DNA from 4 places in the Pseudoalteromonas marina genome. Region 2 is predicted to be linked to each of the others. Evidence: predicted binding sites of a transcription regulator. Region 2 holds the regulator's gene; each other region holds the start of a gene.
What was found. Region 2 encodes sigma-54, which starts transcription at its own class of promoters, with help from an activator protein. Its sites were predicted from a motif close to GTTGGCACGNNNNTNGNNT; they were not measured.
Positions count from the first base shown of each region.

Region 1: PMAN_RS02085 (EF-hand domain-containing protein) is a predicted target of sigma-54. The motif match lies at 4,823-4,841, and genes of this name have one in related genera.
Region 3: PMAN_RS11880 (DUF1328 family protein) is a predicted target of sigma-54. The motif match lies at 4,409-4,427, and genes of this name have one in related genera.
Region 4: fliE (flagellar hook-basal body complex protein FliE) is a predicted target of sigma-54. The motif match lies at 5,933-5,951, and genes of this name have one in related genera.

Region 1 is NZ_AHCB03000005.1:439,433-447,239, reverse strand. Features, by position in the region: gene PMAN_RS02115 (multifunctional CCA addition/repair protein) at 1-327, opposite strand, end outside; gene PMAN_RS02110 (hypothetical protein) at 451-678, shown strand; gene PMAN_RS02105 (DUF1543 domain-containing protein) at 722-1,222, opposite strand; gene PMAN_RS02100 (sigma 54-interacting transcriptional regulator) at 1,241-2,590, opposite strand; gene PMAN_RS02095 (hypothetical protein) at 2,593-3,108, opposite strand; gene PMAN_RS02090 (HAMP domain-containing sensor histidine kinase) at 3,111-4,568, opposite strand; gene PMAN_RS02085 (EF-hand domain-containing protein) at 4,878-5,111, shown strand; gene PMAN_RS02080 (EF-hand domain-containing protein) at 5,136-5,363, shown strand; gene PMAN_RS02075 (EF-hand domain-containing protein) at 5,544-5,780, shown strand; gene PMAN_RS02070 (calcium-binding protein) at 5,789-6,025, shown strand; gene PMAN_RS02065 (amidohydrolase) at 6,193-7,807, shown strand, end outside.
Region 2 is NZ_AHCB03000005.1:246,189-253,995, reverse strand. Features, by position in the region: gene lptC (LPS export ABC transporter periplasmic protein LptC) at 1-364, shown strand, start outside; gene lptA (lipopolysaccharide transport periplasmic protein LptA) at 354-890, shown strand; gene lptB (LPS export ABC transporter ATP-binding protein) at 887-1,612, shown strand; gene PMAN_RS01185 (RNA polymerase factor sigma-54) at 1,682-3,181, shown strand; gene hpf (ribosome hibernation promoting factor) at 3,208-3,495, shown strand; gene ptsN (PTS IIA-like nitrogen regulatory protein PtsN) at 3,500-3,952, shown strand; gene rapZ (RNase adapter RapZ) at 3,972-4,817, shown strand; gene PMAN_RS01165 (HPr family phosphocarrier protein) at 4,861-5,133, shown strand; gene mgtE (magnesium transporter) at 5,242-6,600, shown strand; gene PMAN_RS01155 (YgiQ family radical SAM protein) at 6,670-7,807, opposite strand, start outside.
Region 3 is NZ_AHCB03000007.1:150,228-158,034, forward strand. Features, by position in the region: gene PMAN_RS11860 (aldo/keto reductase) at 1-632, opposite strand, end outside; gene PMAN_RS11865 (sodium ion-translocating decarboxylase subunit beta) at 772-1,902, opposite strand; gene oadA (sodium-extruding oxaloacetate decarboxylase subunit alpha) at 1,916-3,697, opposite strand; gene PMAN_RS11875 (OadG family protein) at 3,709-3,954, opposite strand; gene PMAN_RS11880 (DUF1328 family protein) at 4,467-4,640, shown strand; gene PMAN_RS11885 (hypothetical protein) at 4,692-4,883, shown strand; gene PMAN_RS11890 (YcxB family protein) at 5,014-5,481, shown strand; gene csrA (carbon storage regulator CsrA) at 5,533-5,724, opposite strand; gene PMAN_RS11900 (aspartate kinase) at 5,816-7,033, opposite strand; gene alaS (alanine--tRNA ligase) at 7,040-7,807, opposite strand, start outside.
Region 4 is NZ_AHCB03000005.1:640,208-648,014, forward strand. Features, by position in the region: gene PMAN_RS03020 (flagellin N-terminal helical domain-containing protein) at 1-660, shown strand, start outside; gene PMAN_RS03025 (sigma-54 dependent transcriptional regulator) at 822-2,258, shown strand; gene PMAN_RS03030 (DNA-3-methyladenine glycosylase I) at 2,534-3,127, opposite strand; gene PMAN_RS03035 (sensor histidine kinase) at 3,259-4,371, shown strand; gene PMAN_RS03040 (sigma-54-dependent transcriptional regulator) at 4,368-5,834, shown strand; gene fliE (flagellar hook-basal body complex protein FliE) at 5,992-6,324, shown strand; gene fliF (flagellar basal-body MS-ring/collar protein FliF) at 6,345-7,807, shown strand, end outside.

The DNA of each region.
Region 1 (7,807 bases), 190 kb from region 2:
ACCGTTTTCGTCAAGCGCCATAGAGTTTATGGTTAAGTCGCGCCTTGCGAGGTCTTCTTCAAGTGTTACGCTAGGGCTGGCGTCTACTACAAAGCCTGTATAACCCTTACCGCTTTTTCGTTCGGTACGCCCTAGTGCGTATTCTTCTTTTGTTTTTGGGTGCAAATAAACAGGAAAGTCGCTACCTATTGGTAAAAAGCCAAGCGACTCCATGGAACTGGGCGTTTCGCCAATAACCACATAATCGTTATCTTTTGATGCAATGTTTAGCAGTTTATCGCGTACTGCTCCACCGACTAGGTAAACGTTTTTTAAGCTACTTTTCACGTTGTTTCCACACTAATTACAAACTTCATTTATGGCAATCATATCATTAAAAGCGTTGTGGTTTGCCAAGCATATGCAAGCTCATTACAATAGCGCATCATTTTTTGTTTAAGCTGTTATTCAATGAAAAATCATTCATCAAAAAAAGAGCTCATGCTGCTGCCAATTTTACTCGTTGTTATTGTTATGTGTGTGGCGGGGCACTTTTTATTGCAAGCTAACTTTCAAGAGAGCAACATGGTTGAGTATATGTTAGCAGCCTTGCCGTTTGCTATGTTTGGCTTAGTTATTGTGGCTTTTAAGCTGGCATCAAACAGTGAAAAAAATGAGCAAAACGAGCAAGAAAAATAGCGGCTTAAAATAGCTTTATTATTCAGTGTGCAGGTTACTTAACTTATAAAACATGGTAACCAAACCAATCCGGTTTTATGGGTTGTGAAAGCCCGCTTGGGCTAAGTTTTATTGTTAATTGGCTGTCGAGTAAATCAATTGCAAAGCAATCGTCTACGTCGTGTAAGTCGTCTTTATGAATATGGCTTAGGCCTGCTAATAAATCATGTTTAGCTCGCTGCTTTGCCTCTTCACTACTGCTTGCTACATATAATGCAAAGTCGTGTTGCTCTGCCATTGAGTCGCTTCTGTAAGCGCCTAAGTTTACAAAATAAAGCTGTTTATTTTGTTCAACATAACCCTCTACCACTTCTACTTTGTAGCCATCAATATTGTTAACAGCCATAAAACTATCCATGTGTACGCTGTTTTTGTCGCCAACCCATTGGCTTTTTAATTTGGTGTAGGTTTGCTCTATGTTTTGCCCAACTACAAAGCGAATGTCGTGCATTTCTATGTGGCAGCCTTGAATTCGCCCGCCTAAATACACCATAAATAACTGCATGAGGATTCCTTTAATTTTTTACGCCAAACTATCAACATCAATATTGTGTTTTTTAATGAGTTTATAAAAGTCTGAACGATTACGCTTAGCAAGCTTGGCGCCTTCTGCTACGTTGCCGCCTGCCATTTTTAGCGTATTAATAACGTAATCACGTTCAAACTCTTTTTTAGCGTCGTTTAATGAGAGCGGCTCTACACTTTTTTCGTTGCTATCGAGTGCTGCTAAGACTAAATGCGCTGAAATAACCTCACCGGGTGTTAAGGCTACCACTTGTTCAACAACATTTTGTAACTGACGAATATTTCCCGGCCAATCATAACGTACCAATGCGTGCATAGCATCATTGGCAAAATGTTTTTCATTTTGGTTCATTCGTTTAGCGATACTTGCGCTAAAGTATTGGGCTAGTAGGCTTATGTCCTCACGGCGTTCACACAGTGGTGGTAATTTTAAATTAACCACATTTAGGCGGTAGTATAAATCTTCTCTAAACTGTTGGTTTTTGATGGCTTCGGGTAAGTTTTTGTGAGTTGCCGATACAATACGCACATCAATTGAGATCTCCTCTTGAAAACCCACTGGGCGAATGGTTTTTTCTTGCAGTACACGCAGTAACTTTACTTGCAGATTAAGGGGCATATCGCCAATTTCATCTAAAAATAATGTACCGCCCTGCGCTTGCTGAAATAAACCTTGGTGGTCTTTTACAGCACCAGTAAACGCTCCTTTTTTATGGCCAAATAATTCAGATTCTAAAAGCTCCCCTGGTACAGCACCACAATTTATAGCCACAAAGGGCCCGTTACTTACTTGGCTATGCTGATGAATAGCCTGCGCTAATAACTCCTTACCCGTTCCACTAGCACCCGAAATAAGCACATTAACGTGAGTAGGCCCAAGTAACTTAACTTGTTCAAGCAAGTGCAACATGGCACCACTGCGCGTTACTATATTACTTTTTGATGGGGCTTCATCGGTATTTACACCGTGAATGTCTATTGCATTTGCAAGGCTATCAAATAGCTCGTCTTTATCGACCGGTTTAGTAATGAAGGCAAAAATGCCTTGTTTAGTGGCTTCAACCGCATCGGGAATAGAGCCATGCGCTGTCATCATAATTACTGGTAATGCAGGGTATCGGCTTTGCAGTTGACGATGCAGCGCCATGCCGTCCATTTCATCCATTCGTAAGTCGGTAATTACGGCATCAAACACGTGACTTTTTAAAATTTGTAGCGCTGCTAAGCCACTTTCACAAGTTGTTACTTGATAGCCTTTTGATTCAATACGAATAGCAAGCAACTTTAATAAACTTGCATCGTCATCAACTAATAACACTTTTGCTTTGTGCGGACTATTTGTGGCCATGGTTACTGCTCCTTAGTGTCTTCGCGAAGTAATAGCTGCTGCTCTATATCTGCCAGCGACGACAGGGTTTTCTGCATTTGGTTATTAAGTGCTTGTTGCTCTTTTTGAGCATTTATTTGTAAGGTAATCTGCTGTTTTTGCAGCCATAAATACTGCTTTATATCATCAGGCCAAAAATAGGCTAGGTCGAGTTTGAGTAACTTGGTCATTACTGTATTTGGGTCGGTACTTACTTTTAAGCACATAAATTTAAAAAATGCTTTTAGCTCATTTTCACCTTTAAATGACCGCTTTGTTGGTGGCAATGTAAACCCACCACATTGATTTGCATGAAGCGCTATAACCCGCTCAGTAGAGGGATAAACAGGGGCTAATTTAGGCATTGGCTTGGGGCTAGGAGATACGTTTTTAGTATTTGATGTTTTATTACCGCCCTGCGCTTGCGTGCCATTATTAAGCTCACAACCCGATACAATTAGGCTACCTGCAAGCACACATAAAATAGTGAGTATGCGCATTGTTAATTAACTCCTAAACTTTTACTGATTGGTATTTTTATTAAAAAACGGCAACCGTGTGGTTTATTTTTCTCAACACTTAATGTGCCTTGTAGCTGCTCAACCGTCTCTTTTACTATTGTTAGGCCCAAACCACTGCCTTGTAAGGTAATGCTTTGGTCATGTTTACCTTGATAAAACGCACTAAAAATATGGTTTATTTCGTGCTCTTTAATGCCACAGCCATTATCGGCCACAACCAAACACAGCTGATGTTGCTCGCATTTTAAATTTACAGTCACACCTTGGTTATCATCAGAAAATTTTAAGCTATTTGAAATTAACTGAATTAACATCATTTCTATTAGTTCATTAGGAAGCGCAATAACAGTGCTTGAAACAGAGTTTTGCCACTGAATACGTTGCTTTCGAGCTGTTAGACGATGCTCAAAATGGCCATTAATTTTTTTAATTAAATGATCAATATTAACCTCGCTTGAGCTGTTTATTGTTGATCTAATAGCGTTATAACTCAGTAGGCTGTCTATCATCATGCGAAGGCGCACCATAGATTGAGTTATAAGGGAAAGCACTGCTTTTTGTTCGTCATTAATGGGGCCAACAATTTCATCTGTTAGTAAATCGGTTCCTTCAACCATAGAAGCAAGCGGTGTTTTAAGCTCGTGTGTTACGTGGCGTAAAAACGTATCTTTTTGTTGCTCAAGCATATGCAGCTGAGTTTGTACCCACTGTAGTTTTTCTCCAAGTTCGACTAACTCTGACGAGCCTTTTACCGCTATTTTTTGCTGCCAATCCCCTTGCCCTAGCTTATCAATAACCCTAGTTAATCCCTTTAAGCGCCCACTTATACGCCATAAAAAGCCACCACCAACCAATAAAGTAAGTGGAATAAGTGCCACCAGCCAATTTATAAACGACGTTTGTAGGCTAGCTAGCTCGTTTTGGTTAAGGGTTATTTGCGCTTCGTTTTTATTTTTAAGCCATATTGTTAGCTCTGTCATTAACTCGCTTACAGGTATAAATAGCACTGCATCTTGTTTTTTTTGTTCAACAAGTTGCTGGTTTGCTGTTTGTAAAACATTTAAAAGCTGTGCCCATTGGCGTGTGTAATCTGGGTTTGTATTAATGTGTTTAAGGTCGTTTATGCTTTGTACTGAAGATTGCCATTTATCAACTATGAGGGTGTCGAGCGCTTCACTTTTTAATACCCAGTTTTGTCTTGTTGCGCGCTCTAGGCTGTTAAGGTCTTGCTTTAAACTAGCGAACGATTTAGTAAGCTGATAATTATTACTCACAATTTGTTGAGTGGTTGCTAGCTGCTTATTTAACGCATTTAAAAACACAATGACCACTATAGACAGTGGCAATAACGACAGCAGCATACTTAACGCAAACTGCCCTATTAAATTAGGGCGCCAATTAAGCATTGCATTGTAATGTTTAGTAAACGTTGCAGCCATTGCAGAAAACTCTATCAGTAAATAACTCGTCTATTATTATCAATACCGCCTATACACATGCTGAACCATATTAATATTCATTTTCTATAGTGTTGCTAAATAGCAACATTACAACCTATTGATTTAGTTAACATCATACAAAATACCTCACACTCTGTTGCTGTACTCATACAAAATTACACACATAATGTGTAATTTTTACCTTCCCTTTTAAGTAACAAAACATAAACCATTGAAAATAAACAAAAACAAAACATGGCACCCTTTTTGTTAGTAGGTACGACAAATGAATTTAATAAGGAAATACTCATGACAGCAAAAGCGTTGGTTTTTTCAACATTACTTGCATTAGGTTTAGTTAATACAGACGCACATGCTATGGACGTTGAGGCTACGTTTGATGCGCTAGATAAGGATAATAACGGCTTGTTAAGCGAAGCCGAGGCCCAAATGGATGCTGTGCTTAAGGAAAACTTTGCACAAATAGACACAGACCAAAGTGGGCAACTGTCGCTAAATGAATTTAGTAAATTTATTCAATAATTCAACTTCAAAAGGAATGAAACTATGAAACAACTTATTGCCGCATTTTTATTATTATTTTTAGCTATTAGTGCAACAGTATTGGCCTCCCCTTCGGCTGTGCGATTTGCACACTTAGATACAAACATGGACGGCAGTATCTCGTTTGTTGAAGCTAAGCAGGACAAGGAGCTACTTAGACAGTTTACCGATTTAGACGAAGACAACGACGAGATGATCTCTAAAGCAGAGTTTGAAAACTTTAAGCCGTAACAGGTTAAGTTTTGCTTAAGTTTTTAGCATGTAAAGTGTACTAAAGCATTTGCCATAATCCCTGAGGGAGTGTGTAAAAGGATTTAATGTTGGGAGTTAAATTATGGCAAGTGCTTTATCTTTTCAAGCTTTATACCTCGTTATTAAATACAACCTAATTACCCTTTTGGAAGGACTACCATGAAGATACGTTGCTTTGTAACTACCACGGCATTGCTATTTAGTTTTAATGCCTTTGCACTTGATGTAAAACAACGCTTTGATCACCTTGATACAGATAAAAGCGGTTACCTTACCCATAACGAATTAGAGCGCCAGCCACAGTTACTTAGCACGTTTATAATGTGGGATAAAAATCAAGATAAACAAATTTCATTAATTGAATTTAAAAACTACCTTACTAACAATCTTTACTGAGTATTTTAATGAACCCCATACACTTATTTATTGTGTGCACTCTAACCGTATTTAATGCATCAAGCTTTGCCGCAAGTGACACTATTAACAACCAGTTTAAAAAAATAGACCGAAACAAAGACGGATTTTTAACGCGTTCTGAAGCCTCAATAGACCCCGCCTTGTGGTCTAAGTTTATTAGTTACGACCAAGATAAAGACGGCCGGCTAACACTTAGCGAATACCATTTATATGCCAGTAAGTAGCCCTTACATAAGTAACCTTTCTAACTTTAGGTTTTAGGTAATTAATTTAACAGCTAAGTAACCAGCTTAGCTTTAACTGTCTATTTTACGAGCTTATCGCATCCTGTTGGTATTCTAAAAAAGGGTTTGCTAGTGTTATTGCACTAAAAATAACAAAACAGTGCCCTATGTTACTCAAAAAATTACTTAAACCACTTGTACTTGCCAGCCTTTGTGCGGGCTCTAGCTTTGCCATTGCACAAACCAAAGTTATTTATAATGCTAATGGCTACACCCCGCTTTATAAAGGCAAAATGCAAAAAGGTGAACTTCAGCAATTTAGCACTTTAGTTATAAAAGATGGCAAAGTTGTAAAAGTAGGCGGCGACACACTAAAAGAAAGCTTTCCAGATGCCAAATTAATAAATGCAGAAGGCAACACATTACTGCCCGGCTTAATAGATGCTCACGGCCACGTTATTGGGCTAGGAGATAACTTATCGCAACTTGATGTACGCGGCGCTAAGTCGGTTGATGACGTTACAAATAAACTAAAGCAATTTGCGCAAGGCAAACAAGGTTGGATCATCGGCCGAGGCTGGAACCAAGAGTTATGGCCAGATACACGCTTTCCTACCGCTAAAGATTTAGACAAAGTAGTAAGCGATCGTCCGGTTGTTTTATCTCGTGTTGATAGCCATGCAATTTGGGTTAACTCAAAAGCGCTTGAGCTTGCGGGCATTAACGCCGATACAAAATCGCCAAAAGGCGGTGAAGTGATAAAAGATGAATTTGGTCACCCTACCGGTATTTTTGTTGATAAAGCTGAGTCGTTAATTGTGCAGCACATGCCAGCCCCTTCAAAGCAAGATATTAGCAACTCGCTAGATGCCGCAGGAAAGCACTTATTAAGCTTAGGTATTACTTCTACTCACGACGCTGGCATAGATAAAGCCACATGGGAAGTGTACAAAGAGCGCGGCGATCAAGGTAATTTACCTCTGCGCATTGTGGCAATGCTAAGTGGTGCTAGCCCAGATTTACCAGCGATGTTAAAAGCGGGGCCATATCACGATAACTACGATTTTATGGAAATTCGCAGTGTTAAAGTGTATGCCGATGGTGCATTAGGCTCGCGTGGCGCAGCGCTTATTGAAGATTATGCCGACCGTGCTGGCCATCATGGTTTGATGCTTGAAACCCAAGAAAAACTCGAAGCTTTATTTACGCAAAGCTTTAAAAACGGTTTTACCGCCAACACCCATGCCATTGGTGACAAGGCTAATCGTGTGGTTTTAGACGCCTACGAAAATGTATTTAAAAAAACAGGCGGTATTTTACTGCGCAACCGCATAGAACACGCGCAAATAGTAACACCAGACGATATTCCTCGATTTAAAGCACTAAAAATTATTCCATCAATGCAACCTGTTCACGCTACGTCTGACATGCATATGGCAGAGCAACGCCTAACTGAAAAGCAACTTAGCTTTGCATACGCATGGCAAACATTTTTACAACAAGGTTCAGTGGTTGCTGCGGGTTCTGACTACCCTGTAGAGCTTGCAAACCCGTTTGATGGTTTATATTCAGCAATAACGCGAATGGATCATAACAAACTGCCTGAAAACGGCTGGCGTCCAAGCGAAGTACTAAGCCGCGAAGATGCACTACGTGCATTTACACTAGGCGGTGCTTATGCTGCGCATCAAGAGTTTAAAATAGGGAGCTTAGAGCAAGGTAAATGGGCCGACTTTATTTTGGTGGATAAAGATTACTTTAAAGTACCCGTTGAAGATATAT
Region 2 (7,807 bases):
GGCAGCACGAATGGAGCTATATCAAGAATTAGGGTTTACCTTTTTTGATAAACCTATTTTTACGCTATACAACAACAAGCAAACATGGCGAATTAACGCTAATGAAGCAACATTATACGAAGGCAGACAATTAATATTAGAAGGTAACGTTGTTGCTAGTAATTTAACTGATAACGCAATGATAGATAAAATTAATGCTGATAACATTCAGGTAGATATAAAATTACTAACGATGCAATCAGAGCAGCCTGTCATTGTTACAGGGCCCAATTTAAAAATCACCGGTAAAGGCTTAGAAGCCGATTTAAAAACCGAAGTGATAAAATTAATTAACCATACGCGAACTATTTATTATGACCAATAAACTATCAACACTCTTTATTATTCCAACATTTTTACTTGCATTAGGTACTAATGCCGCTGAACCAACAGCGCCAATTTCTGCAAATCAAATTTCGATTAGTGCGGATAAACAAGAGGGTCAACTAAAAGAAAACGTAGGTATCTTCGAAAAAAATGTTGAAATTATTCATGGCGACAGAAAAATTACCGCAGACCGCCTTGAGGTTCACAAGCGTGATGAGCTAGGCGACAACAAGCAATTGTTAATTGCCACAGGTACGCCTGCATATTTTGAAGAAAAACAAGCCGACGGCACAATAATGAGCGCCAGCGCTAATGAAGTTAGATACGATGTTTCAACGCGTTTTTTAACATTAATTGGAGATGCAGAGATATCTCAAGCTGGGCAAAAAATGAATGCTAAAAGCATTACCTACGATATAGAACAGCAGCTTATTAGCGCCGAAAAAGATGAAAGCTCAACTGACCGTGTACACACTATCTTAGTGCCTGTGGAGCCTAAAAAAATTGACAAAGGCCAACCATGAGCACATTAAAAGCAGAGCTACTAGCCAAAAGCTACAAAGGCCGTGAAGTTGTAAAAAATGTGGGCTTAGAAGTTCAAGCTGGCAGTATTGTAGGCTTGCTTGGGCCAAACGGCGCAGGTAAAACAACAACCTTTTACATGATTGTAGGTTTAGTCCCTAGCGATAAAGGCAAAATATCTATCGACGAGAACGATATTACGCTTTTACCTATGCACAGTCGTGCTAGATTAGGCATTGGCTACTTACCACAAGAGTCGTCTATATTTAGAAAATTAACAGTGTATCAAAACTTAATGGCTATTTTAGAAACTCGAAAGGAGCTCACTAAGCAAGCCAGAGAAGATACATTGAATAATCTATTAGATGAATTTAGCATTCAACACATTCGGGATAGCAAAGGTATGGCATTATCGGGCGGAGAACGTCGCCGAGTAGAGATTGCACGTGCTTTAGCCGCAGATCCAAAGTTTATTTTGCTAGACGAACCATTTGCCGGTGTTGACCCTATCTCAGTATTAGATATTAAAAAAATTATTGAACACCTGAAAAACCGTGGGATTGGCGTATTAATAACAGACCACAATGTAAGAGAAACCCTTGATGTTTGCGAAAAAGCCTACATTGTTTCTCATGGGGAACTGATTGCTTCTGGTACCCCTGAACACGTATTAAATGATAAAACTGTACGCGATGTATATTTAGGCGAGCAATTTAGGCTGTAACATTTACGCCTTATTTATAAGCATCTGCTAGTATTAACTATAACAACTTAAAAGGATTGTTAGAGATACATGAGGCAATCACTACAGCTGCGCATGGGCCAGCAACTTACAATGACACCTCAGTTGCAACAAGCTATTCGCTTGCTGCAATTAAGCACATTGGATCTTCAGCAAGAAATACAAGAAGCGCTCGACAGCAACCCATTACTTGAGGTTGAGGAGCAAGACTATGCCGATGATCTTGCGGGCAAAAATGAGCAAAAAGCAGATAACGATGAAGTTACAGTAACCGTATCTGTAGATGAAGCCCCTAGCGAGTATGAACAAGACAGTGGTGAAGCGCTTGCTAAAGATACCGTAAGTGACGACATGGCAATGGACGTTAGCTGGGATGAGTACATGAGTGCAGCCCCTGCATCATCTTCAGGCCCAATGCCTGAAGATGAGTCTATATATCAGGGCGCATCAACTGAAACGCTTCACGAATATTTAATGTGGCAATTACAATTAACGCCATTTAGCCCTACAGATGAAGCCATTGCTATTGCTATTGTAGAAGCGGTGGATGATTCAGGCATACTGACACTCAGTTGCGAAGAGATTTTAGAGAGCTTTAATCAAGATAATGACGATGACGTTGAGGTTGAACTTGACGAAATAGAAGCTGTATTAAAGCGCATTCAGCTATTTGACCCAGTGGGTATTGCGGCACGTAGCTTACAAGAGTGTTTGTGTATTCAGTTAAATCAATTTGATAAAGGCACGCCTTTTATTGATGAAACAAAAATGATTTTAACCGAGCACATTGATTTGTTAGCTGCTCGTGACTACCGTACATTAATGAAAAAAACGAAGCTCAAAGAAGATGAGCTTAAAGAAGTAATGACACTTATTCATACGCTCAACCCTAAGCCTGCAGACACAATAGTACGAGAAGAGTCTGAGTATGTAATACCTGATGTGTCAGTTAAAAAAATTAAAGGCCGCTGGATTGTAGAGTTAAACCCAGACAGCATGCCAAAAATTCGTGTAAACAGCCAATATGCAGCGATGTCGCGTACAGTTAAATCAAGCGGCGACAGTCAATTTATTCGCTCACATTTACAAGAAGCTAAATGGTTTATAAAAAGCTTAGAAAGTAGAAATGATACACTTTTAAAAGTAACTAACTGTATTGTTAAACAACAACAGGGCTTTTTTGAACACGGGCCAGAAGCCATGAAACCGATGGTTTTAAATGATGTTGCTGAAATGGTAGAAATGCACGAATCAACAATTTCGCGCGTAACCACGCAAAAGTATATGCACACACCGCGTGGAATATTTGAGCTTAAATACTTTTTCTCAAGCCACGTAAGTACCGAAAATGGTGGAGAGTGTTCATCTACTGCAATACGTGCACTTATTAAAAAATTAATCGCAGCAGAAAACTCAGCAAAACCATTGAGTGATAGCAAAATTGCGGATATATTGGCTGAGCAAGGAATTAAAGTAGCGAGACGTACAATCGCAAAATATCGCGAATCTCTGGCTATTCCACCGTCAAATCAGCGAAAGAGCCTGATTTAAGACGCTAAACAAAGAGGGTAATGCTTATGCAACTAAATTTAACTGGTCGTCATGTAGAACTAACTGATTCATTAAGAGACTATATAAATACCAAATTTGCGAAGCTAGAAAGGCACTCTGATCATATTAATAATGTTCATGTCATTCTTGATATAGAAAAATTAAATCAAAAAGCAGAAGCAACTATTCATGTAAGTGGTGCTGAATTATTCGCATCCACTGAACATCAAGATATGTATGCAGCTATTGATTCATTGATTGACAAGCTTGACCGTCAAGTAATTAAACACAAAGAGAAGCTTGCTCGACACTAATATGATGAAATTAAGTTCACTTATATGCCAGGACTGCAGTAAAGCTGCGGTCCTTTTTAATAGTAAAAAAAGAATTTTAGAGTTTATTAGCGAGCTGGCTCACGATAAATTACCGTATTTATCTCAACAGGATATTTTGGGCGCTTTATTAACCCGCGAAAAGCTAGGCAGCACAGGGATAGGAAGAGGTATTGCTATTCCACATGGCCGAATGAGCGGCGCACAAGAACCTTTAGCATTGGTGTTAGTAAGTGAAACACCGATTAATTTTGATGCTATAGACAACCGCCCTGTTGATATTTTTGTTGCACTCATCGTACCTGAAGGCGATAACCAACAGCATTTAAAGACGCTAGCAACGATAGCTGATAAACTAAAAAATAAAGAATTTTGTAAGCAGCTTCGCTGTGCTAAATCGGATGCTGAGTTGTATCAAATTATTGTTGACCAATCGTAACAAATTTAAAGGGTGATTAATGGAGTTGATTATCATAAGTGGCCGTTCTGGTTCTGGTAAGTCGGTTGCTTTACGCGTTGTTGAAGATCTAGGTTATTATTGCGTAGATAACATTCCAGTAAATTTATTACCTTCTTTGGTAAGAAGCGTTTCTGATAACTACGATAAAATTGCCGTTAGTATAGATGTGCGAAATTTACCAAAAGAGCAAGATGAATTTAATCACATCATCGAATACTTACCGGGTTTTACAAAACCAACGCTGTTCTACTTAGACAGTGAAGATCAAACCCTTATTAAACGATTTTCTGAAACCAGACGCTTACACCCTTTATCAATAGATTCACTTCCGCTTGATTTAGCCATAAAAAAAGAAAAAGAACTTCTCGATGTGCTAATTACGCGCGCCGATTACATGATCGATACCAGTGAGCTAAGCGTTCATCAACTTGCTGAATCAATTCGCGAAAAAATATTAGGTAAAAAAGATAAGCAGCTGATTGTTACATTTGAATCTTTTGGTTTTAAACATGGCATTCCTAAAGAAGCAGATTACGTATTTGATGCGCGTTTTTTACCTAACCCGCATTGGGAGCCTGAACTAAAACCACTTAATGGCCTAGACCAACCAGTAAAAGATTATTTGGCTAGCCACAGCATAGTTCAAAAATTTACATGGCAAATACAAACCTTTGTACAAACATGGCTACCACACCTAGAGCGAAATAACAGAAGCTATTTAACTATTGCGATTGGCTGTACTGGCGGGCAACATCGCTCTGTATATTTAGCGCAAACAATTGGCGAAAGCTTTGCAGTTACGCATCCCAATGTAAAAATACGTCACAGAGAACAAGAAAAGTAATTTTACAAAACTAATAACCTGTTCAGCTTTGATAGAGTAATGTATGCGTATAGAAGACACTTTTTTAATACAAAATAAATTAGGACTGCATGCCAGAGCCGCAACTGTATTAGCCCAACTCGCTGTAAAATTTGATGCTTCAATCACCTTATTTCAAGATGATAAAGAAGCTGCTGGTGACAGTGTATTAGCACTAATGCTACTTGAAAGTAGCCAAGGTAAAGAAGTTAAAGTGGTATGTGAAGGGCCTGATGCAGAGCAAGCTTTAAATGCAATTGGAGAACTTATTTCGCAACGATTTAACGAACAAGAGTAACGTTAATTTTTAACATTTAAATAAAATAACTATAATCAAAATAACTGGCTGCTAGGTCGTACTCCCCCACCCATTAGGTAACAGTTACAGTATAAATAAAGGACGCCAATGCCCGAAGCTTTTGAACAAGACTACCCACTACAACAACTAAAACAAGTGACCAAGTCACTTAATAGTGGTCAGTTTGTTCAAGTTAGGCGCATGCTCGCAAAAACAGCGCCATGTGATACTGCGTTATTATTAGAATCATCTCCACACAAAATTCGTCGCTTGCTATGGCAGTTAGTTGATCCTGATGTTCAAGGTGATGTACTCGAAGAATTATCAGAAGACGTGCGCCTGGGTATTATTGCCCAAATGGAGCCTGAGCATATTGCTGCTGCCACTGAAGACATGGGTCACGATGACCTAGGTGAAGTATTACGTAGTTTGCCTGACACCGTTTACCAAGACGTTGTTAGCGCCATGGACACCCAAGATAGAGAGCGCGCAACACAAGCGCTATCTTATCAAGAGCGTTCTGCTGGTGCACTCATGAACACCGATACGGTAACTATTCGCCCAGATGTGACCATTGATGTCGTCCTACGTTATATTCGACTTCGCGGAGAGTTACCTGAAGGCACTGATGACCTGTATGTGGTTGATAAACATAACTGCTTTATTGGTGCTTTATCGCTGAGTACATTGCTAACTAATCCACCAGAAAAAATTGTTCGCGATTTAATGGATGAAGAATGTGAGTCAATTCCAATTTCAATGGATGAAAGTGAAGTCGCACAACTGTTTGAGCGCCATAATTGGATCTCGGCCCCAGTTGTTGATGACAACGATCAGCTACTTGGTCGTGTCACGATCGATGATATTGTTGACGTAATTCGTGAAGACGCCGAACATAGTTTACTGAGTTTGGCGGGCCTTGATGATGAAGAAGATACCTTTGCCCCTGTCTTAAAAAGCTCTAAAAAACGCTCAGTATGGTTAGGAGTTAACTTATTAACTGCGCTTGCGGCCGCCTTTGTAGCCAGTTTTTTTGAAAGCACACTCGATATTTTACCCATATTAGCAGTGCTTAATGGCATTGTTCCTTCTATGGGCGGTGTTGCTGGCAGTCAATCACTAACACTTGTTATTCGTGGTATAGCTGTTGGTCATATAAATCAAACCAACCAACGCTTTTTAATGATGAAAGAACTCGCTATTGGAGCACTCAATGGCATTTTGTGGTCATTGTTGATAGCGGGTGTTATTGCACTTTGGCAGTGGGACTTTATGCTCGGCGGCGTACTCGCTTTTGCCATGTTTATGAACTTAGTTGTGGCAGGGGTCGCTGGTGCAAGTATTCCAATTTTACTTAAAAAAATGAATATAGACCCTGCACTTGCAGGCAGTGTAGTGCTAACAACAGTGACAGATATTGTGGGTATTTTTGCCTTTTTAGGCACCGCTACTTGGCTGTTAATATAAATTTAAAAGCTGTTATAAAAAAACGCGCAGTTAATTTATAGCTGCGCGTTTTTATTGTCTCGGTAATAACTATCTGGCTTTTTGCCTATTTCCACCCACTTTAGGTTTTGTATTAGCCTTTTTAAATTGGCTAAATCCCGTATGACGTGTAAGCGCTGGGCGAGCCCCTTTACGGCCTTTATTAACGGTTTTACCCGCTTTTTCATCGCGGCCTTCTTCTGGCACTAAACAGTTTGGCCCTTTGCCAATTAGGTTAGCTTTACCCATTTTGCGAAGTGCTTCACGTATCATTGGCCAGCCCGATGCATCATGGTAGCGCAAAATAGCTTTGTGTAATCTGCGCTGGCGTGCTCCTTTTGGCACTGGCACTACTTCACTATTATTCTTGATATTACGCAGTGAGTTCATCTCTGTATGGTAAATAGTGGTCGCATTGGCCATTGGAGATGGGTAAAAGTTTTGCACTTGATCCAACTTAAAGTCGTTAGACTTAAGCCATAAAGCCATGTTTACCATATCTTCGTCTTTAGTTCCTGGGTGTGCAGAAATAAAATACGGAATTAAATACTGCTTTTTACCCGCTTCTTTCGAGTACTTATCAAATAATTCTTTAAATTGATCGTAAGCACCCATGCCTGGCTTCATCATTTTTGATAATGGACCGTCTTCAGTATGCTCTGGCGCTATTTTTAGATACCCGCCCACATGATGTGTCACCAGCTCTTTAACATAGCGAGGATCGCGTACAGCAAGGTCATAGCGAACGCCCGAAGCGATAAGAACTTTTTTAATGCCTTTTACATCACGTGCTTTTTTGTATAAGTCGATTGTAGGCGTGTGATCCGTGTCCATATGCTTACAAATATCAGGGTATACGCACGATAAGCGTCGGCAGGTACTTTCTGCTTTTTTGCTTGTACAACGTAATTTGTACATGTTGGCCGTTGGCCCACCTAAATCGGAAATAACGCCAGTAAAACCGGGCACTTTATCCCTGATCTGTTCAATTTCTTCAATAATGGACTCTTGCGATCGGCTTTGAATAATACGCCCTTCGTGCTCTGTAATCGAACAGAATGAACACCCACCAAAACAGCCGCGCATAATATTCACCGACGTTTTTATCATGTCGTAAGCAGGTATTTTAGCGTCGCCATAACGTGGATGAGGAATTCGTTGATAAGGTAATCCAAATACCGCATCCATT
Region 3 (7,807 bases), on a different contig from region 2:
AAGTTAATGTCTTTCCCGTCGCTATTGCCAGCATACAAGCCTTCATCTATAAATTGATGCTTTTGTAAGCTGGCCTCTATTTGGTTAGCTACAATAGGCATATCAAGAGCATGCTGCAAAAAGTTCATTTGGTGTTGCTGCATGTTTGATACGGCAAAATGTTTTACTTTGCCACTTTCTTTTAAACAGCTAAATACACGTGCAACTTCATCAACTTCCATCAAAGGATCTGGGCGATGTAACATGAGTACATCAAGGTATTGCGTATTTAATCGCTTAAGTGAGTTTTCTACAGACTGTTCAATCCAATCGGCTGAAAAGTCATATCGCTTAGGCCCTTTTTCATCAGCAAACTTTATACCGCATTTAGACTGAATGTATATGTGCTCTCTAAGCTCTGGTCGCTCACTGAGTGCTTGACCAAAGACCTGCTCTGCTTTGCCAAAAGTGTATATATCTGCGTGATCAAAAAAATTAATACCGCCTTCAATAGCGTTATCAATGCACTCGTGGGTTTGTTTAAGGTGCGTGCTGGTAATCGGGTCTTTATTCCAACCGCCTCCCAACCCCATACATCCAAATACAAGTTTACTAACATTAGGTAAGTAGTGAGCTAATGGAGTGTGAAGCATAATGACTATCCTTAAAATTGCGAAGAGCCACCACTTTAAACAAAAACCTCAAAACAAGAAACCATTAACGAACAGAAGTTTCGGACAAAAAAAAGCGCAGTAAACTGCGCTCAATGGTTGGTTGAAATCTAAAATCAATTTAGCCAACAAGTGCCAACAAAATACCTGCAGCAACAGCACTGCCTAAAACGCCCGCCACATTAGGGCCCATTGCGTGCATAAGTAAAAAGTTATGTGGGTTATTTTCAAGCCCTACTTTATTAACTACACGCGCAGCCATAGGAACGGCTGACACACCAGCGGCACCAATTAACGGGTTGATAGGTGTTTTAGATATTTTATTTAAGCCTTTAGCCATAAACACACCTGATGCTGTACCAATACCAAAAGCAAGCGCACCCAGCACTAAAATACCAATAGTCTCTACTGTCAAAAAGTCATCTGCAGCGAGCTTAGAGCCAACCGCCAATCCTAAAAATATAGTTGTTATATTGATAATTTCGTTTTGCGCACTGTTACTTAAGCGGTCTACAACACCCGACTCACGCATTAAGTTACCCAAACAGAACATACCTACTAGCGGTATTGCCGCTGGTAAAAACATGGCTGTTGCAGTAAGCACCATAAGTGGGAAAATAATTTTTTCCTTTTTAGATACTTTACGTAGCTCAGGCATTTTAATTTGGCGCTCTTCTGGTGTTGTGAGTGCACGCATAATAGGAGGCTGAATAATTGGAACTAGCGCCATGTATGAATAAGCAGCTACCGCAATGGCACCTAATAAATCAGGCGCTAATTTTGAGGCTAAAAATATTGCCGTTGGGCCGTCAGCGCCACCAATAATAGCAATAGCCGATGCATCTTGAAGAGTAAACTCAAAACCCGGAATAAAGTTAAGTAAAATTGCGCCAAATAAGGTCGCAAAAATACCAAACTGAGCCGCAGCTCCCAGCAATAACATACGAGGGTTTGCTATTAACGCACTAAAGTCAGTTAGTGCACCAACCCCCATAAATATTAATAGTGGAAAAATACCGGTATCTATACCCACATAGTAAACTGAGTACAAAAGCCCACCAGGGTCTGATAGTCCAGCAACCGGAATATTAGTTAATATCGCGCCAAAACCAATTGGTAATAAAAGCAGTGGCTCAAAGTTTTTAGATATCGCTAAAAACAATAACAAACAGCCTACTGCAATCATTATCAAGCCAGGAAACGTAAAGTTAGCAAGGCCAGTAGCCTGCCAAAGGTTTAAAAGACCTTCCATTTACATTTACTCCTTAAGCCAGCGCAATAATTGCGTCGCCCGTGGTCACTGAGTCACCCTCAGACACAAGCACTTCAGCAATGGTACCAGTATGCATTGCGCGAACCTCAGTCTCCATTTTCATGGCTTCCATAATCACAACAACATCACCTTCGTTTACAACTTGGCCGGCTTTTACTTTTATTTTAAAAATATTACCTGCTAAAGGTGCATTTAACGTTTCACCCGAAGCCACTGAAGCAGATTGAGGTAAGTGCTCAGAATCTTTTAACGTTACCTCTTTAAGCTCACCGCCTTGCGCTACGACAACGTCGTAAACCTTACCGTCTACCTTAACGCTATATTGCTCAGCCTTAACATTGTTACCTTTGGCTGACACCTTAGCTGGTGACTTACTTGAATTATCTTCTACGCTAGGGACTGGTTCGAACGCATCTGGGTTGTTACGGTTTTTGATAAACTTCAAACCAACCTGCGGGAACAGTGCATAAGTAAGTACGTCGTCAATTTTATCATCAGCGAGTGTTAAACCTTGTTCTTGCGCTTCTTTTAATAGCTCAGCTTCAAGCGTTTCAAGCTCAGGCGCAATATTGTCAGCTGGGCGACACGTAATAACGTCGCTACCATCAAGTACTCGCTCTTGTAGCTCTTTGTTCATTGGAGCTGGAGTTAAACCGTACTCACCTTTTAATACACCTGCGGTTTCTTTTGTGATTGTTTTGTAACGCTCACCGGTTAGTACGTTAAGCACAGCCTGCGTACCCACAATTTGCGACGTTGGCGTAACAAGTGGAATAAAGCCTAAATCTTCGCGTACACGCGGTATTTCAAGTAACACTTCGTTAAGCTTATCGGCTGCACCTTGCTCTTTAAGCTGGTTTTCCATGTTAGTTAACATGCCACCAGGTACTTGAGCCAATAAGATTCGTCCATCAACCCCTTTAAGGCTACCTTCGAATGCAGCGTATTTTTTACGTACATCTCTAAAGTAAGCAGCAATTTCTTCAAGTTGGTTTAAATCGAGTTCGGTATCGCGTGCGGTGCCTTCAACAATCGCTACAATTGTTTCTGTTGCTGAATGACCGTAGGTCATACTCATAGATGAAATAGCGGTATCAAGCATATCAATACCGGCATCAATAGCTTTTTGATATGTAGCGGTGCTTAAACCTGTTGTAGCATGGCACTGCATAGCGATTGGAATAGACACCGTTTCTTTAAGCGCTTTTATAAGCTCTTCTGCATCGTACGGTTTTAATAAACCCGCCATATCTTTAATACAAATTGAATGACAGCCAAGCTCTTCTAGTTGCTTAGCTAAAGTTAGCCACATATCAAGTGTATGAACAGGGCTTACCGTGTACGAAATAGTACCTTGAGCATGAGCACCTACTTTTACAGCCGCTTTAATCGCAGTTTCTAAGTTACGCACATCATTCATTGCATCAAAAATACGGAACACGTCAACGCCATTTTTATGAGCTCGCTCTACAAACTTTTCAACCACATCATCAGCATAATGGCGGTAGCCTAATAAGTTTTGACCGCGTAATAGCATTTGCTGTTTAGTGTTTGGCATCGCTTTTTTTAGCGCACGAATACGTTCCCATGGATCTTCACCTAAATAGCGAATACACGAATCAAATGTTGCTCCGCCCCACGACTCAATTGACCAATAACCTGCATCATCTAGTTTGCTGGCAATCGGTAGCATGTCGTCTAAACGCATACGAGTGGCAAGTAATGACTGATGAGCGTCACGTAGAACCAATTCTGTTAATTTTAATTTAGCCATGTGTGAGCCCCTTATTTGTTATTTGATTTGTACTGAGCAATGGCAGCACTAATAGCAGCGATATGCTCATTTGGCACACCTTGAGATTTAAATGATGGTGATTTAACTGGAGCCGCAACGTCAGCAGGGCTAAAACGCGCCACCAAGTTAGACATAATTGTAACTGCGCCAATTAATATTGAAAGAAAGACAAACACCCCAACCATTCCTGTTAGCATTAAGCTACCAGCAGTTGCAAGTACAGCACCTATATCCATTCTTCTCCCCTTGAAACCCATATCGAAAAATAAAAAATCGATTTAGTTAAATATTTATTCACTAGATAATAACAAAACAAATACCTTTGTCTAGCCATTGTAAATTGGTAAAACCAATTAAAATAAAAATAACATATAACCAAATTTATTAACCACAGTAAAAACCCTTACTCATCAACACCCCATAATACACAGAAAAAATACTCACTATATCTATAAGCTATAGGTAAAGTTTAAACAAAGCCTATTATTGCGTACTCTACTAAGCCTACTGTGACTCATAAAATGTAGAGAAAATAAAATTTGTTAATTGGTCTTACCAAGCATAGCTTTTCGGTGGCGATATATTTTTGTGTGTGAATAAGTTACACAACCCAACGTAAAAGTTACCAATCAAGCAAACTCAAAAACACAAAGAAAAAACGTAAACAACTGATATTAAACAAAAATACATCATGGCACGCAACTAGCATTAACTATTGTGTACAAATTTGATAACCAAGGAGAAAACAATGTTACGCTGGACAATCACATTTTTAGTTATTGCTTTAATCGCTGCAGTGTTAGGTTTTGGTGGCATCGCGGGTGCCGCAGCTGGTATAGCAAAAATTATATTCTTTATTTTTATAGTACTTTTAGTTATTTCGTTAGTTTCAGGTGCGCTGCGTGGTAAATCGCCCAGGTAGGCATATACTCAACTAACACTACAATTTTATTTATTTACAAGGAATTACATTATGAACTCTACAACTTTAAAAGCAGCACTAATTGGTCTTTTCGCAAGTTTTTTCATCATGGGTTGCCAAGATAACAACGCAGAAGAAGCAGGTGAACGTATTGATGAAGTAGTAACAGATGTACAAAACTCTGTTGAAGATACGTGTGAGGAAGTAAAAGAAGGCGTAAACGCTGAAGAAACTAACTGTTAATAGTTAATATATTAAAAAAACGGCCTCCAGGCCGTTTTTTTGTGCCCGAAATAAATGCACGCATTATAATGCTGCTCATTTATAAGCGAACTTGCTAAAATATACAAAACGATTTTTAAAGCAAGGCACTATGTCATTTTCAACAACCTACACACTTGATAAACCCTACTTTTATGAATGCTTTGACGAGTCACTTCCTTACAGTAAACGCGCTCAGCCTAAGTATTTTTTACTGGTACTGTTAGTTTCGCTTGGTTTATTTAGCATTTACGGTTTAGCTGATCATTATTTAGGAACATTTTTGATCATGGTTGCTGTACTCGAATGCGTTGCTTTTTATTATCGCAGGCCATGGTGGGTAACCAGACAAATGTTTAGCAGAGCATCAGGCTCAGAGGTTACGCTCACTTTTGATGATGAAGGCATTAAATCGGCAAACCATTACAAAAGCTACCAGCTCGCTTGGCAAGACATCACTGAAGTAATCGAAACACCACAGGGCTTATTGATAAAAAATAAAAACAACATGCAATATATCTCTAAGCAAATACTCACAGATGAAATGCTCGACTTTATAAACAAAAAAGCCACTCAATGAGTGGCTTTTTGGCTTAGCTAAATAAATTATTTAGTTAAGTATACGTGTTGATTAAGCATTGCCCGGATTAGGGTTAGACTTTTCAGCTTGTATACGCATGTAAATCTCTTCACGATGCACTGAAACGTCTTTTGGTGCATTTACACCAATTCGAACTTGATTTCCTTTAACTCCTAAAACGGTCACTGTTACTTCGTCACCGATCATAAGGGTTTCACCTACTCTGCGAGTTAGTATTAGCATTCTCTTGCTCCCATGTTCCAATAAAAATTATAAGATTCCGCTTATCCATATTAATGAAAAATAGACTAAAAAGTAAGTAAAAACTCACTATCTATCTACTTTCCGTTAAAAATACTTTATGTAATGCACGAACAGCCAGTTCGAGGTACTTTTCATCTATTAAAACTGAAATTTTAATCTCTGATGTAGACACTAAAACTACATTAATATTTTCATTTGCTAAGGCATCAAAAAATAAACTAGCAACACCCCAGTGCGATTTCATTCCCATACCAACAGCAGATACTTTTGCAATGGTTGTTAGCCCGATTATATTTTCAGCACCTAAAGACACCTTTTGCTCGGTTAGTAACTCAAGTGCTTGCGGGTAGTCGTTCGAGTGCACAGTAAAAGCATAGTCTATTTTTTCAAAGATATGATTAACTTGATTAATCATATCTATTTCGATGCCGTTATCAGCAAAAAGTTTCAATATTTTTACAAGATTTTGAGTGCCGCTTTGCACACCCTGTACCTTAATTAAGCACTCATCAGCATTAAATGCAATACCCGAAACAACTTTACTTGGCATATCGTCTTCCTCAAACGTAATCAATGTTCCTTCATCGGGGTTAAAGCTCGAAAGCACCCTTAATGGAACATTGTGTTTACCTGCCGCCTCAACAGAACGAATATGCAATACTTTAGCACCTAAGCTTGCTAACTCTAGCATTTCAGCAAAGGTCACTTGGCTCATTCTTCGTGCGTTAGGTTCAACCCGAGGATCTGTAGTATATACGCCGTCAACATCAGTATAGATCTGACATTCATCAGCTTTTATAGCCGCCGCTATTTCTACAGCCGACGTATCAGTACCGCCTCTGCCAAGGGTTGTTATATTGCCTTCAACATCACGCCCCTGAAATCCGGCAATAATAGCAATACGGTTATGCTCAAGTTCATGCTTTAAACGTGTAGCTGCAATGTCTGTAATGCGGGCTTTACCGAACATATTATCGGTTTGAATATTAACTTGATCAGCTAATAGGCTAACGGCTGAATGGCCGCGTTTGATAATAGCCATAGCCAATAACGAAACCGATACTTGCTCGCCGGTACTAATTAGTACGTCGAGCTCGCGGTTACTAGGACGGGAATCTATTTGTTTGGCAAGGTTAATTAAGCGGTTGGTTTCTCCCGACATAGCCGAGAGCACTACAACCACTTGATGACCTTGTTGCCTAGTTTTAACAACAAGGTCGGCGACCGCTTCTATTCGCTCTATTGAGCCAACCGACGTGCCGCCATACTTCTGTACAATTAACGCCACTTAGGCTTAAGTACGCTCAGTTAACCAAGCAGTAACGCTATCAAGTGCAGCAGCAAGGTTTTGTGGCTCAGAACCACCTGCTTGTGCCATGTCAGGGCGACCACCACCTTTACCGCCTACTTGAGAAGCCATGTGGTTTACAAGCTCACCGGCTTTTACTTTGCCAGTTAAGTCTTTAGTCACGCCCGCAATTAGACTTACTTTGTCACCGCTGGCAACACCGAGGGCAATAACACCTGAGCCAATCTTGTTTTTAAGGTCGTCAACCATACCACGAAGCGCTTTAGACTCAGTGCCTTCAACATTTGCAACCAATAGCTTAACGCCATTAATTTCTACAATCGAATCAAGTAACGATGCACCTGCAGCGCTCGCTAACTTATCGTTAAGCTGAGCAATTTGCTTTTCAAGACCTTTAGACTTCTCAAGAAGCGCAGTTACTTTTTCAAGTACTGATGCGCTATCGCCTTTCACAAGCGCTGCTACATCGCTAAGCTGTTGCTCTTGCTCACTTACATAAGCAACCGCATCTGCGCCAGTTACTGCTTCTATACGGCGAACACCTGCAGCAATACCGCTTTCAGATACTATTTTGAATAAGCCAATATCGCCCGCACGTTCAACGTGTGTACCACCACAAAGCTCAATTGAGTAATCACCAATGGTTACTACGCGTACTTCGTCGTCGTATTTTTCGCCAAACAGCGCCATTGCACCTTTCGCTTTAGCATCATCAATAGCCATAAGCTCAGTATTAAGTGCAAAGTTACGGCG
Region 4 (7,807 bases), 390 kb from region 2:
ATTATTGATAGGCTTACTTCACAGCAAAATGGTTTTAGCCAAGCTGTAAGTAATGCGTATGACGGGATTTCATATACTCAAGTAAGCGAAGCTAACTTGAGTGGTGTGAATGATGCCGTTTCGCGTATTCAAGAGCTATCAATTCAAGCGGGTAACGGTGCATTGAATGACAATGATCGTGCTGCGTTGCAAGAGGAAGTCGTGCAATTGCAAAGCCAAATATCTGAAACGTTAGAAAATGCGAGTTTTGCAGGAAAGCCTTTATTTGATGGTCAAGCTGTCTCGTTTCAAGTTGGTGCAGATGCGAATACAAACCAAACGGTAAACTCTACAGATGGTAGTTTTGCCTCTGCGTTATCAACCATTGATATTTCAACCCAGGCCGGTGCTCAAGCGGCTATTGACATCAGTAAGCAAGCAAATGATGAAATAAATGCACAACGAGCTGAGTTAGGTGCATTTCAAAATACGTTGGCAAGCACAATTAAAGGGTTAGGGACGCAGCAAGAAAATATTGCAGCCAGTCAAAGCCGCATTCAAGATACCGATTACGCTCTAGCAATTTCTCAACAAGTGTCTAATGATATTTTAGCGCAATCATCAGTTGCTCTTCGTGGCCAGGCCAACCAATCTGCCGAGTCTATTTTAGGCTTACTTTAAATATTAATACTTAATAGTTAATTCTTAAGTATGATTGAATTAACGAGTGCGTCTGTTTTTTGGCGTTTATGTCAAAAAACTGCCGCTATCACTTGCATCCGTGCTTAACTGGCTTACAATTTAGTTAATTACATTAAAGAGTGAAGCACGGCTCGCTAACTATGATCCTGATTTTAGATAATAATAACAATCGCTCTATTGGGTTAAACGCATCACTTGGTTTTATCGGTGAGGTTACTCATCGTTTAGATGAAGACAACTTTGAACAAGAGTGTGCAAAATATCAGCAGCATGAGTGCATGGTCATTTTAGGGGCTTTACAGTCTCTCGATCACGAAAACTTAATTAAGCGCTACCCAACACTTCCATTTTTATTAATAGGTGAAACGTTAAGACCATTACTTAGCATTGCTAATGTAGTTGGACTTATTTGTGAGCCATTTAATCATGAAGTGACCACACAATTGCTTCATGATTGCCAGCAGTATCATCGTATGTTGCCGGGGGAGCACAAAAATACTCAGTCACATAAATCTTTTGATGGCCTTGTAGGTGAAACACAAGCCGTAAAAGAGGTCCGTTTTTTAATTGAACAAGTAGCAAAAACAGATGCAAACGTTTTAATTTTAGGTGAGTCAGGTACTGGTAAAGAAGTGGTTGCACGTAACGTTCACTTACTTTCTAAACGAAGTACAGGACCATTTGTGCCTGTAAACTGTGGGGCCATACCTGCAGAACTATTAGAAAGTGAACTTTTTGGCCACGAAAAAGGGGCGTTTACAGGGGCTATTTCTGCGCGTAAAGGCCGTTTTGAGTTGGCGCAAGGCGGTACGCTGTTTTTAGATGAAATTGGTGATATGCCGCTACAAATGCAGGTTAAACTTTTACGCGTATTACAAGAGCGAAGCTATGAGCGTGTAGGTGGCACTAAGGCGATTCAAGCCGATGTACGTGTTATTGCTGCAACACACCGCAACCTCGAAACCATGATTGAAGCAGGCAGCTTTCGTGAAGATTTATATTACCGGTTAAATGTATTCCCTATAGAGAACCCGTCGTTAAGTGAGCGTGCTGATGACATTCCGTTACTACTTAAGGAGTTAATGCGTCGCGTAAACGAGCAAACGGGCACGACAGCTAAATTCACTGAGCGAGCGATCGAAAGCTTAAAAGAGCATGCATGGCCGGGAAATATCCGTGAGCTTGCGAATTTGGTTGAGCGCATGGTTATAATGTTCCCTGAAAAGGTAGTGGACATACCTGATCTACCCAATAAATATCGTTACATTGAGGTAGATGCTTATGAGCCTGAATATCCTGAAGAACTTATGGAAAAAGATGCCTTTAACGATATATTCAGCACTGGGTTTAGTGATTATGACAATGAGCCAGAGCCTGAATTTAACCAAGCTGGCTCAGGCGTATTACCCGAAGAGGGCATTGAGCTTAAAGAGTATTTAGCAGAGCTTGAAATAAGCTTAATTACCCAAGCTTTAGAGCGTTTTGATTACGTTGTTGCGCGCGCCGCAGAAATATTAGGTGTAAGGCGCACAACACTGGTCGAAAAAATGAAAAAGTATAACCTCTCACGAGATTAGCAGTACGAAAATGGTGAAATACTCTTTGTTATTTTTATTCATTTTTGAGCAACTAATTTACGGGCTTTGCCAGTCACGCAAGCAAGCTTGGCGTCTACAAGATAAACGCAAACTTAGACTTTGATGCTAGACGCTGAGCTTACTTGCGTGAAAAGCGTAGCTTTTAATTACTTAAACACATATCTGAAAAATGAGGGTAAATGAGTGAATATAATTAAATTTTACGTTACTTCTCAAAAGCGCAGCGCCTCTTAACCTCTTTGTGAGCAAATTACTTACCCATTAAACGCCTGTATAATTTCTTCTTTTCTAAAGCAGTCATTACTATGATCGTTAACCATACCGCAGGCCTGCATATGAGCGTATACCGTGGTAGGGCCTAAAAATTTAAAGCCGCGCTTTTTTAAATCCTTCGCGAAGGCTGTTGATTCTTTGGTGATTGCAGGCGTCTCTTCGGTATAATTTAAACTGCTTACGATCGGTTTGTTATCAACAAACCGCCATTGATACGCGCTAAAACTGCCAAATTCTTTTTGAATGTTTATAAATTGCTTGGCATTATTTATTGTGGCGTTAATTTTTAAACGGTTTCGTACGATATTTTCATCAAGCATTAAACGCTCAACATCGTATTGGGTAAACAACGCGACTTTATTTACAGCAAAATTAGCAAATGCATTTTTATACCCTTGTCGTTTTTTTAAAATGGTATACCAACTTAAGCCTGCCTGAGCCGACTCTAGCGTTATAAATTCAAACAGTGTTTGGTCATCGTAAACAGGGACGCCCCATTCTAAATCGTGATATAAAACGTAATCGGGTTTGGTGGCGTCTAACCAAGCACATCGGCATTTTATTTGATCACTCATACATATTCCTTTTTATGCGCGTCATTTTTATGTCGCGCTATTATTATTGTAAGTTAATGAAAATAATATAAATAAATTTTGGTATACATTGTGCATTAAGCTCTATATCTATACAAATTCGAGATTTGATTATGGCCCTTGCGAGCGTGCTTAAACCACAGTTTATTTCTGCAAATCAGTATAACCCATGTTTACTTCAAGAGGAGTACATAGGTGAGTTAAGCGATCTGCGTCAGCAAGCAAGTTGGCTTTCACATTTAGTTGATACCATGCCCGCAGGTGTGGTTGTGCTTGATGGTAAAGGAATGATTGCAAAGGCCAACCAAATAGCCATTGATATGTTAGGCGAACCTTTAGAAGGTGAAAAGTGGTTTAGCGTTATTCAACGCTCTTTTAGACCGCATCAAGACGATGGTCATGAAGTATCGCTAAAAGATGGCCGTTTAATTAAGCTTGATATAACAGCGTTAGCGCCCGAGCCGGGCCAGCTAATTTTAATGACCGATTTGAGTGAAACACGCCGTTTACAAAAGCGAGTTGCTCATATGCAGCGCCTAAGTGCTTTGGGTAAAATGGTGGCGTCGCTTGCACATCAGGTTCGAACCCCACTTTCAGCGGCCATGCTTTATGCTGCTAATTTGGGCTCTAAGCGTTTACCCGAGGCATCTCGCGATAATTTTCAAAGCAAGTTAATGTCACGCTTAAAAGATTTAGAAACTCAAGTAAACGATATGCTACTTTTTGCCAAAAGTGGCGACCAACAAGTTGTTGAGCAAGTGTCTATGCAGCAGTTACTCAGTGAGGTAAAAGCGGGTGCTGATGCTATGGTGACACTAAATGACAGTCATTTAGCTGTTAACCTCCCAGAGCCAGATATTCAAATAACAGGCAATAAATCAGCCATAGCCAGCGCAATTCAAAATTTAATCCATAACAGTATTCAAGTCATTGGTGCTGGCGCTGAAGTAAAATTAAGTGCTGCGACTGACGAGCAAAATCCAGATTTTGTTCGTATCAGCGTATCCGATAACGGTCCAGGTATTGATTTAACTCAAGCAGAAAAAATATTTGAACCCTTTTATACCACTAAAAGCCAAGGCACAGGGTTAGGGCTTGCTGTTGTGAGTTCGGTTGCAAACGCTCATCAGGGGCGTGTTGACGTGACTAATAATAAAGGCGGTGGAGCATGCTTTAGTTTGTTTTTACCTATTCGCACCGCATCTAAATTAGAGGAATCATTATGAGTAACACTATTTTAGTTGTCGAAGATGATGCAGGGCTTCGCGAAGCCTTAATTGACACACTCGAAATGTCGGGGATTGAATGTATTGCGGCTAATTGTGCAGAGCAAGCCATGTTATTGCTGAAAAAAGAGCAATTTTCGCTGGTGGTGAGTGATGTACAAATGGGCACTATGAGTGGGCTTGATTTACTACGCAGTATTAAGCTTAACCACCCTGAATTGCCTGTTTTAATGATGACGGCGTACGCTACCATTGACGATGCTGTTGAAGCGATGCGCTTGGGCGCTATTGATTACATGGCAAAGCCGTTTGCACCTGAAGTTTTACTCAATATGGTAAGTCGATACTTACCTGAAAAAGCAAAAGAGACCGACGGACCCATTGTTGCCGACCCAAGCAGTATTCAACTTTTAGAGTTAGCAAGTAAAGTTGCACGCTCTGATGCGAGCGTTATGGTGCTAGGCCCAAGTGGTTCAGGTAAGGAAGTGCTTGCACGGTATATTCATGATAAATCGAACCGATGCGATGCGCCGTTTGTTGCGATTAACTGTGCAGCAATTCCTGAAAATATGCTTGAAGCAACCTTATTTGGGTATGAAAAAGGCGCGTTTACAGGCGCAATTCAAGCGTGTCCTGGTAAGTTTGAGCAAGCGCAAGGCGGTACTATATTGCTCGACGAAATAACAGAAATGGATTTAGGGCTGCAAGCTAAACTACTTCGTGTGTTGCAAGAGCGCGAAGTAGAGCGCTTAGGTGGAAGAAAAACAATCCAGTTAGATGTACGTATACTTGCAACAAGTAACCGCGATTTGAAAGAAGCGGTTACCGAAAACCAATTTAGAGAAGATTTATATTACAGGCTTAATGTGTTTCCTTTGATGTGGCGACCACTTTGTCAGCGACCTGGAGATATCCTTGTATTGGCTAAGCATTTAATTGAGCGTCACTTAAACAAAAGTAAAGAGCCTATGGCTTATCTTGATAGTGCCGCAGAGAAAAAATTACTTGCTCATTCATGGCCTGGTAATGTGCGTGAGCTTGATAACGTAATACAACGTGCTTTAATACTTAGGACTGGGGATACTCTAAACGAGCATGCTATTTTCATTGAAAACATAGCGGCGACAGATTTTGTAATGGAGCCTGCATCTGTCAGCGCGCAAAATACTAGTCAGCAGCAAGTAAGTGCTACTAATAGAGATATTGACCAAGGCGCTATGAGTTCAGCTTATTATGACGAACAGTCATCTCCTGCCGAGCCAACAAAACAAGACTTATTGGCTGTTGATACGGGAAGTTATAAGGATGAGCTAAAAGATAAAGAGCATCGCATTATTTTAGAAACGTTAGCAAGATGCCAAGGTAAGCGAAAAGATGTCGCTGAAACGCTAGGTATAAGCCCTCGGACTTTACGTTACAAACTAGCGCAGATGCGCGATTTAGGTATTTCACTCCCCGCATAACATCATTTTTAGCCCTAAATTTACCCTTTGAATTTAGGGCTGTCAAAACTCTGACTTGACAAATTCCTTCCAACTCATTGAAATTATTAATTTAATTTTTTGGCATGCTTTGTGCTTTATTCATGTTAAGAGTTAACTGCATTGTCAGAGAAAAATTATGAAAATTCAAAACAGCGCTGTATTTCAAGAAATGCAATCAATGGCTTTAGAGGCTGGCCGTAATAATCAAATCGAAAGACTGCCAGTAAAAACACAAGCCTCATCAACCGCTCAATTTGGCGATATGCTATCGGATGCAATTAATACTGTGCACGGTTTGCAGCAAGACGCTAAACAAAAAGTAGTGGCGGTAGAAACAGGCGACAGAAGCGTGTCTTTGGCTGAAGCAATGATTGCTTCTCAAAAGTCGTCAGTTGCATTTGAAGCGACAGTGCAGGTTCGTAATAAACTTGTCGAAGCTTACAAAGAAATCATGAACATGCCTGTTTAACTAGGTAGTGGAGAATTATTGTGGCGCAATCTAATCAATCAACCGATCTGGCTCTTGCTACTGGTGAAATGGACCATAGCGATAGCGACGATCAACAAGAACAGAAATCAGGCTACTTAAGTTCGCTAAATGGCGTTGATTTATTGCGCCAAGTAACTTTAGTTATTGCTTTAGGCATTTGTTTGGCGATTGCTATATTTATTATTATTTGGGCGCGTCAGCCAGATATGCGCCCGCTTGGTAAAATGCAGACAGAAGAGCTTATTGAAACGCTCGACTTTTTAGATGCACAAAAAATTGAATACCAAGTAGATGGAAATGTAGTGCTCGTCCCTGAAACTGAGTATCAAAATATTAAACTTTTAATGACTCGCGAAGGGCTAGAGCAAGGCCCTACATCGGGTTCAGATATTATTATGCAAGACATGGGGTTTGGTGTAAGTCAGCGTTTAGAGCGTGAACGCTTAAAGCATGGCCGAGAACAACAGTTAGCGCGCACAATTGAAGAGCTCAATAATATTACGCGTGCACGTGTATTGCTTGCCATTCCAAAAGAAAATGTATTTGCGCGCAGAGAGAAAAAGCCTTCAGCAACTGTTGTACTTACTCTTAAGCGTGGGCGTTCGCTAGATAGCGAAGAGGTCGACTCAGTGGTTGATATGGTTGCATCGGCTGTACAAGGTTTAGAGCCGGCTCGTGTAACAGTAACGGATCAAAATGGTCGCTTACTAAATTCAGGCTCGCAAACATCGCTTGCTGCACGTTCACGCAAAGAGTACGACATAGAGCGTAAGCGTGAACAAGAATATCTTGAAAAAATAGACAGTATTTTAATACCTGTTGTAGGGCTTGCAAACTACACCGCACAAGTTGATTTAAGTATGGACTTTAGTGCTGTTGAGGAGACGCAAAAACGCTACAACCCAGATTTACCAGCAGTAAGAAGCGAAACAACATTCGAAGAAAATAATATAGGTGGTTTAGCGGTAGGTATACCTGGTGCACTGACGAATCAGCCTCCAGTAAACTCTAATATCCCTGAAGTAGCAGGACAAGGTGGCGCAGGTAGTGCAACTTCACCATCAAGAACGCATAAAGAAGCGACGCGTAACTATGAGTTAGATACAACTATCTCACATAAGCGCCAGCAAACAGGTGTGATACGCAGAATAAGCGTGTCGGTGGCCGTTGACTACATTCCAAAAGTAGGTGAAAACGGTGAAACCACAATGACACCGCGTTCAGTGGAAGAACTGTCAAATATTCGTCGTTTATTACAAGGTGGCGTTGGTTTTGACATGCAGCGTGGTGATGCACTTGAAGTGGTAACGGTTCCGTTTGTTCGCGAAGCAACTGATTTTGACATTAGCGTGCCGCTTTGGGAGCAGGATTGGTTTATGAAAATAATCCGCTTGGTACTGGGTGCATTAGTTATTATTGTACTCATAATGGCGGTAGTTAAACCGATGCTTAAACGTTTAAT